One region of the Vibrio coralliirubri genome, then DNA from elsewhere that is predicted to be linked to it. Evidence: riboswitches for the same ligand, from Rfam matches in the RefSeq annotation. Region 1 holds a riboswitch; the other holds the start of a gene.

Region 1 (3,424 bases):
TCTGAGATTGGAGAACAGTGGTCACCAAATACAGCACCTGCTAGAACCGCACTTAGCATCGGCAGAATTAGCGCGATGTCAGATGCCGCAGCCATGTCGCCCGCGATAGGTAGCATGATACCGAACGTACCCCAAGATGTACCTGTCGAGAAAGCCATAATGCCAGCTAGAAGGAACAAGATAACGGGTAGCCAGTGGTAATCAATGCTGCCGGTTACTAGAGACGATAGGTAAGAGCCTGTTTTCATGTCGCCGATTACAGAACCGATAGTCCAAGCGAACACAAGAATTAGGATAGCGCCAAACATAGAGCTTGCACCAATCCACATCGTTCTTGCGATGTCTGCCATAGACAGCTTCTGTTTGAATACAGTTGCTAGAGCAACGATTAAGCCGATAACGCCACCGTAAACAAGTGACTTACCTACATCTGTATTTTCAAACGCGCCTAGAAGGTTAAACGCTTGACCATCAGCAGTCAGCGCTTGGCCACCGGTGTAAAGCATCGCGGCAACCGTCGCTACGATTAGCGATACGATTGGCATAACCAGATCAGAAACTGAACCGTTTTCGCTCTCTTCGATATCTAGCTCTTCGTTTAGATCGTGAGCTTGCTTTTGATCGTTGTCGCCTTCAAAGCCACGGCCTTGAGATGCTTCGATCTCATGCTCACGCATCTTACCAACGTCTAGACCGAACCATGCCACTGCAAACACCATTAGTAGTGCGAATACAGCGTAGAAGTTCATTGGGATAAGACGAACGTAAGCACCCAGTGCAGAATACTCTGTCACACCGTGCGTTACTAAGATGCCACCAATGATAGTGATGATGTAAGCACCCCAGCTAGAAGCAGGCATGATCACACACATAGGAGCAGCCGTTGAATCTAGGATATAAGCAAGCTTAGCGCGAGATACGTAGAAACGGTCTGTTACAGGACGAGAGATAGCACCAACCGCTAGGCTGTTAAAGTAGTCATCAACAAAGATGAATACACCTAAGAAAGCAGCAAGTAGTTTTGAACCACGTTTGCTCTTAACACGAGACTGTGCCCACTCCGCGAATGCGCGAGTACCGCCAGACAGTGTTAATAATGCCGTTGTCATTCCAAGAATAATTAGGAATGCAATGATGCTCATGTTCCAAGTGTTGATGCCACCATCTTCCATGAAAACACCAGATGCTTTAGTAAACACGTAACTAGCTGCGTTACCTACTGAGTAGTCAGCAAGTAGAATCGCACCCATGATGATACCGACACCCAAAGAAACCAATACACGGCGGGTAACAATAGCAAGGCTCAAAGCCACAAGGGGCGGAAGCAAAGATAAAGGTGATGTTGCAAAATCTATTAAATTCATGATCTTCAAAAACCAGTTTTTTATTTGGCTAGAGATCTACTGCAGACAAACTTGATACGGCTGACCAAGCTCATGTTGAACTAAGCGAAAGGGAAGTGAACACTTCACCCAACCCTACAGTAGCGCTCCATAGTTTAAAATTAAGACTATGGCAGTGTTGTACCTATTGAGCACAACCCCAGCAAATTGCTTAGATATACAATTTACTTCGGCAATTACACCTTTCATTCCCGTTCATTGGCATCACCCCAACGGAAGTTACTTTTTATAATTGCACCTCTACGTGCGATAACATTATTAACCGTGTAAACCAGAGTTTAACAACAAATTAACCAATACCTCGCATCAGGTAGCCGCAATTGTACCCATCAAGAGCAACAATGCAACATATCATTCCGAGAAAAATAGCTTTTTGCTAATGAACTAATCAATAAGAGAATAGTCTACATAAGTTAACTACTCCACCAGTCACATATCAGTTTTTAAGATAATCTTAATAATTATTATAAATTCGATAGAAATACGGCTCTGAATTTTCAACTATTCATCTCACTTTTATATTTAAATATGTAATAGAAGAAATACTATTTGTTTTATTCCTAGGCTCTGTTTATTATTAGGAAGATTATTTAGTTTACCTTGATGGAAAATATCATGTCTGAATTAACAAAAACTCTATTAAATATCCGCAGCCTTCGTGCGTTCTCACGTGAATTAACTCTTGAGCAACTTGAAGAAGCGCTAGACAAGCTGACTATTGTTGTACAAGAGCGTCAAGAGTCTGAAGCTGAAGAACGTGCTGCTAAAGCAGAGCAAGAAGCTAAGCTTTCTGCTATTGCTGAACAAATTGCAAAAGACGGAATTGATGTTGCCGATCTTATTGCTGCACTTTCTGGTGAAGCAAAATCTAAAACAACAAAAGCTAAACGCGCTCCTCGCCCAGCGAAATACAAATACGTAGACGCAAACGGCGACGAGAAGACTTGGACAGGTCAAGGCCGTACGCCTTCAGCTATCCAAGAACAGCTAGATGCTGGTAAATCTCTAGAAGAGTTTGCTATCTAAACATTTAGTTTACTTAGTGAGTAATCAATTACACGCTAAGCAATAGAATTAATATTTAAGTCGACCAAAGTATTATTTACGACTTCAATATATTCAGAAACAAAAAAGGCTCCTTTCGGAGCCTTTTTTATATTTGTACTACCAGTATTAGAAACTAACTGATACTGATAGTACTACTGATTAAAGAAAGTAACTTATCTTTCCCAGTACGCTTCTTCTAGGCTATCTTCTCTTTCAGGAAGGCCACGAGATAAACGTGGAGAGTGTTGAACCAACACTTCATAGCTAGCACGGTTAGAATATTTACAAACTTGTGAGAACGAAGAGTACGTCAAGAATGAATGTTGGTGCTTACTTGAGTTAGGCACGTTTTCCTTGTGGTACTTATTAGCAGCCATATCATGTAATAAAGCTGATAACGCAGCATCACCTGCACCATTGGTATTTTTGATCTTTTCTGGACCACCCATGTATGGTGCAATGTGCGAATACACTTTAGTTGGGTTTTCACATAAATCTTTATGCGCAGGACGGCTAAATTCAAAACGGTTGAATTCAGCAATTGAACCTGGAAGTAAAGGCAGTGACGTTTCACGCTTAGCTGCATCTTCTGTATAACCAGCCATAAATAGGCCAACAGGTCCCGCAGTACATAGAACAAGGTCTACCCACTCTAGCGCTTTATCTGATGCAGCCAGTGGATCGCTTTCACCCGTTAATGCTTCCGCTTCGTCTTCATTCATTGCAACAACCGTTACGTGTTGCTCAAGGAAGTCTTTCCAGAATTCTGGATCATCTTGAATGACGAACTTAGTACCTAGTGTAAGAACGACTGGCACATCGTATTTCTTCGCGTATTCGATCGCTTTCATTGTTGCTTCAGGCATCGGGTCACCTGGCTTACAACGAACTAAATAAGCGGTTAAAACTAAAGCAGAAGCACTTTTGAAGATTTTTTCAGGAATGCTTTCTGGTTTTAATTGGTTCATTTGTCC
Region 2 (3,424 bases), 950 kb from region 1:
TGTGTGCCATGTTCCCAGCGAACAGTGTTGGTGATGATATTGAGGTGTATACCGATGAATCTCGCACCGAAGTTCTAAAGGTTCTACACAACCTTCGTCAACAAACAGAGAAACCAAAAGGCTTTAACTATTGCCTGTCAGATTACATTGCGCCAAAAGAAAGTGGTAAAGCGGACTGGATTGGTGGTTTTGCGGTAACGGGTGGTATTGGTGAGCGAGAGTTGGCTGATGAATACAAAGCGAAAGGCGATGACTACAACGCAATCATGATTCAGGCGGTTGCTGACCGATTGGCTGAAGCGTTCGCGGAGTATCTGCATAAAGAAGTGAGAAAGGATATTTGGGGTTACTCGCCAGATGAGAATTTGTCTAACGACGATTTGATTCGAGAGAAATACCAAGGTATTCGTCCAGCTCCAGGTTACCCTGCTTGCCCTGAGCATACAGAGAAAGGCACGTTGTGGGAGTTGATGGACGTTGAAAAGGCAATCGACATGTCATTAACGACAAGCTACGCGATGTGGCCTGGCGCTTCAGTATCTGGCATGTACTTCTCACATCCTGATGCCCGATACTTTGCTATTGCACAGATTCAACAGGATCAAGTGGATAGCTATGCTGACCGCAAAGGCTGGGATATGTTGGAAGCTGAGAAGTGGTTAGGTCCAAACATTAACTAGTTTGAATCTATGACGAGCTTTGATTCGTAAAGTAAAAAAGAGAAAGGGTTGCTTAATAGCAACCCTTTTTGTATCTGTGATTTAGTTATTTATCTGTCGATGATAACGGACTTTCTACTCAAATAACTCTTGGTGAAGTTTTTGAATCGCCAGCTTAGAAACAGATTCATCCAATAAGAAGCACAAGTTATGTGGGCTTGCTCCGTAACAAATCATGCGTAGGTTGAAATCTTCAAGAGTACCGAATACCTGCTTCGCATAGCCTTTGCTTTCACTCATGTTGTTACCAATAAGTGCAACAAGGCATAGGTCGTGTTCAATATCGACAGAACACAGCTCTTCAAGCTCAAGGCGAGCGGCTTCAGGTAACTCAGGAGCACCACCTGAAGTGTCTGTTTGATCGAGAGTGAGAGACACACTGATCTCTGAGGTAGTGATAAGATCGACCGAGATCTTATGTTTAGCAAGGATCTCGAATACCTTTGCCAAGAAGCCATAGGCATGGAACATGTTAGCACTGCGTAGCGTAACCATAGTTTGGTTGCAGCGTAGGGCAAGCGCTCTAAATAGAGGGGAGCTTTCAACTTGTTGACGAATCCAAGTACCACCTAACTCTGGTGCTTTAGAAGAGCCGACAAATACCGGTATTTGGTGGCGTAGTGCAGGTACTAGAGTTGATGGGTGCAAGATCTTCGCACCAAAGTTTGCCATTTCCGATGCTTCACTGAAGCTGATCTCTGGGATAGGAGAGGCTTTAGGTGCAATACGAGGGTCAGTGGTGTAAATACCCGGAACATCCGTCCAGATTTCTAGACCAATCGCCTGTACAGATTCGGCAATCAGTGCTGCTGAGTAATCACTGCCACCGCGGCCTAAAGTCGTGGTGTTGCCTTCACTATCAGCACCGATAAAACCTTGGGTCACGACAACTTGTTGTTGGCAAAGTGGAATAAGTTTCTCTTGCGCTAGAGTGGCAATATCTTCTAGTTGAGGTTCGGCTTTACCAAAATCATCATTAGTACGCATCACATCTCTGATATCAAAGCGAACAGCAGGAGTGCCTCGTTCAGAGATGATCTGAGCCAAGATGTGTGTCGACATCAACTCGCCACATGCGACAAGGTGATCCGTCAGTTTAGTGCTTGTTTGGAATGATGCAGCCTCTGCAGCGCTCGCAATGTCATCAAGAATGCTGTGAACTTCTTTTTCGATGCTGATTGGGTCTGCGAGTTGGTCAAGAATTGCGTTATGAATGTCCGCTAATTGCGCCATTAGTTCCTGACGACGAGCTTTGTCTTGAACACCATTTGCCAGTTCAACCAGCAAGTTAGTGACACCAGAGCATGCACTACTCACGACCAGTTTCGTGTTTGAGTTGTTTTCAATAATAGCAGCACAACGGCTCATTGCTTCAAAGTTGGCAACACTTGTTCCACCAAACTTAGCGACATTAAAAGAACCAGCTACATTAGATGCACTCACGATATATCTCCCACGACTTCCTAAAATAAAATTACGGTTGGGTAATCCAACGTCCGATGTTTTTCGAAGAGAGTTTTAGAGCAAAAAGAGAGGAATTATTAGAATAGTAACCTCAGAAGCTCTTCACCATATAGAAATGGCGACAGTTGACGGGATTCAGCCCGCTCAACCGATAATAAAGGTCCTGCATACTTTTATTATCTCGGCACTGCTCCCCATAAATGTTTTGTATTGGAAATGCGGTTCCACAAAACATCTGCCTGGGCAGTGCTCCTCTTCTGCTAGATAGCCGTTTCATTGAACGTTTTTGTGGTAACAATGTCAATCCGTAACTTGAGATAATTGAAAAATAATTTTAACAATTATGTGACAGTGGTTTGACCTCAATACTTATGGCTAATTGCTGAGGTAATCAATTTGCTTTAGGGTGGATTGTTCACAACATTAACGTAAGGGATGTACATGTCTAATTTAACACTCACTACTGCTATCGATAGCTTTTATCCACCACACCGAACGTTAATGGGGCCTGGTCCTTCTGATATCTCACCTCAAGTGCTACAGGCTTTGAGCCGTCCAACCATAGGTCACCTAGATCCGCTGTTTATTGCGATGATGGATGAGCTTAAACAACTTCTTAAATACGCTTTTCAGACTGAAAACGAATTTACGATTGCCGTTTCTGCACCGGGCAGTGCGGGTATGGAGACCTGTTTTGTTAACTTGATTGAGCCTGGTGAAAAGGTGATTGTTTGTCGTAACGGTGTCTTCGGTGAGCGTATGCGAGAAAACGTGGTGCGCTGTGGTGGCGAAGCCATCCTTGTTGATGACGAGTGGGGCAAGCCCGTTTCAGTTGAAAAGGTAGAACAAGCATTGGCAGAAAACCCCGATGCTGTTGCTGTTGCATTTGTGCATGCAGAAACGTCTACCGGAGCGCTATCGGATGCTCAAGCTATCTCTGCTGTCGCTCGTCAGTTTGATGCGTTAACGATTGTTGATGCAGTGACATCACTTGGTGGTGTGCCATTGCTGGTTGATGAGTGGCAGCTAGATGCGGTTTATTCTGGCAGCCAAAAGTGTCTGTCTTGTGTGCCAGGGCTATCTCCGGTGACTTTCTCTCAGCGCGCAGTTGATAAAATGAAAGCCCGCCAAGCGCCAGTACAAAGCTGGTTCTTGGATCAAAGTTTAGTACTAGGTTATTGGAGTGGAGAAGGTAAGCGTAGCTACCACCATACTGCCCCCGTGAATAGCCTTTATGCTCT

Evidence for each region. A riboswitch is a leader RNA that binds a small molecule or an ion and turns the genes downstream of it on or off. The one in region 1 is predicted to bind lysine.
Region 2: another riboswitch for lysine. It lies ahead of lysC (lysine-sensitive aspartokinase 3); the one in region 1 lies ahead of OCV20_RS10835 (Na+/H+ antiporter NhaC family protein).

Annotation. Positions count from the first base shown of each region.
Region 1 covers NZ_AP025470.1:2,386,054-2,389,477, forward strand. The annotation lists gene OCV20_RS10835 (Na+/H+ antiporter NhaC family protein) at 1-1,364, opposite strand, end outside; lysine riboswitch at 1,477-1,654, opposite strand; gene OCV20_RS10840 (H-NS family histone-like protein) at 2,019-2,429, shown strand; gene OCV20_RS10845 (inosine/guanosine kinase) at 2,624-3,424, opposite strand, start outside.
Region 2 covers NZ_AP025470.1:3,340,206-3,343,629, reverse strand. The annotation lists gene metH (methionine synthase) at 1-680, shown strand, start outside; gene lysC (lysine-sensitive aspartokinase 3) at 795-2,162, opposite strand; lysine riboswitch at 2,271-2,448, opposite strand; gene OCV20_RS15070 (pyridoxal-phosphate-dependent aminotransferase family protein) at 2,625-3,424, shown strand, end outside.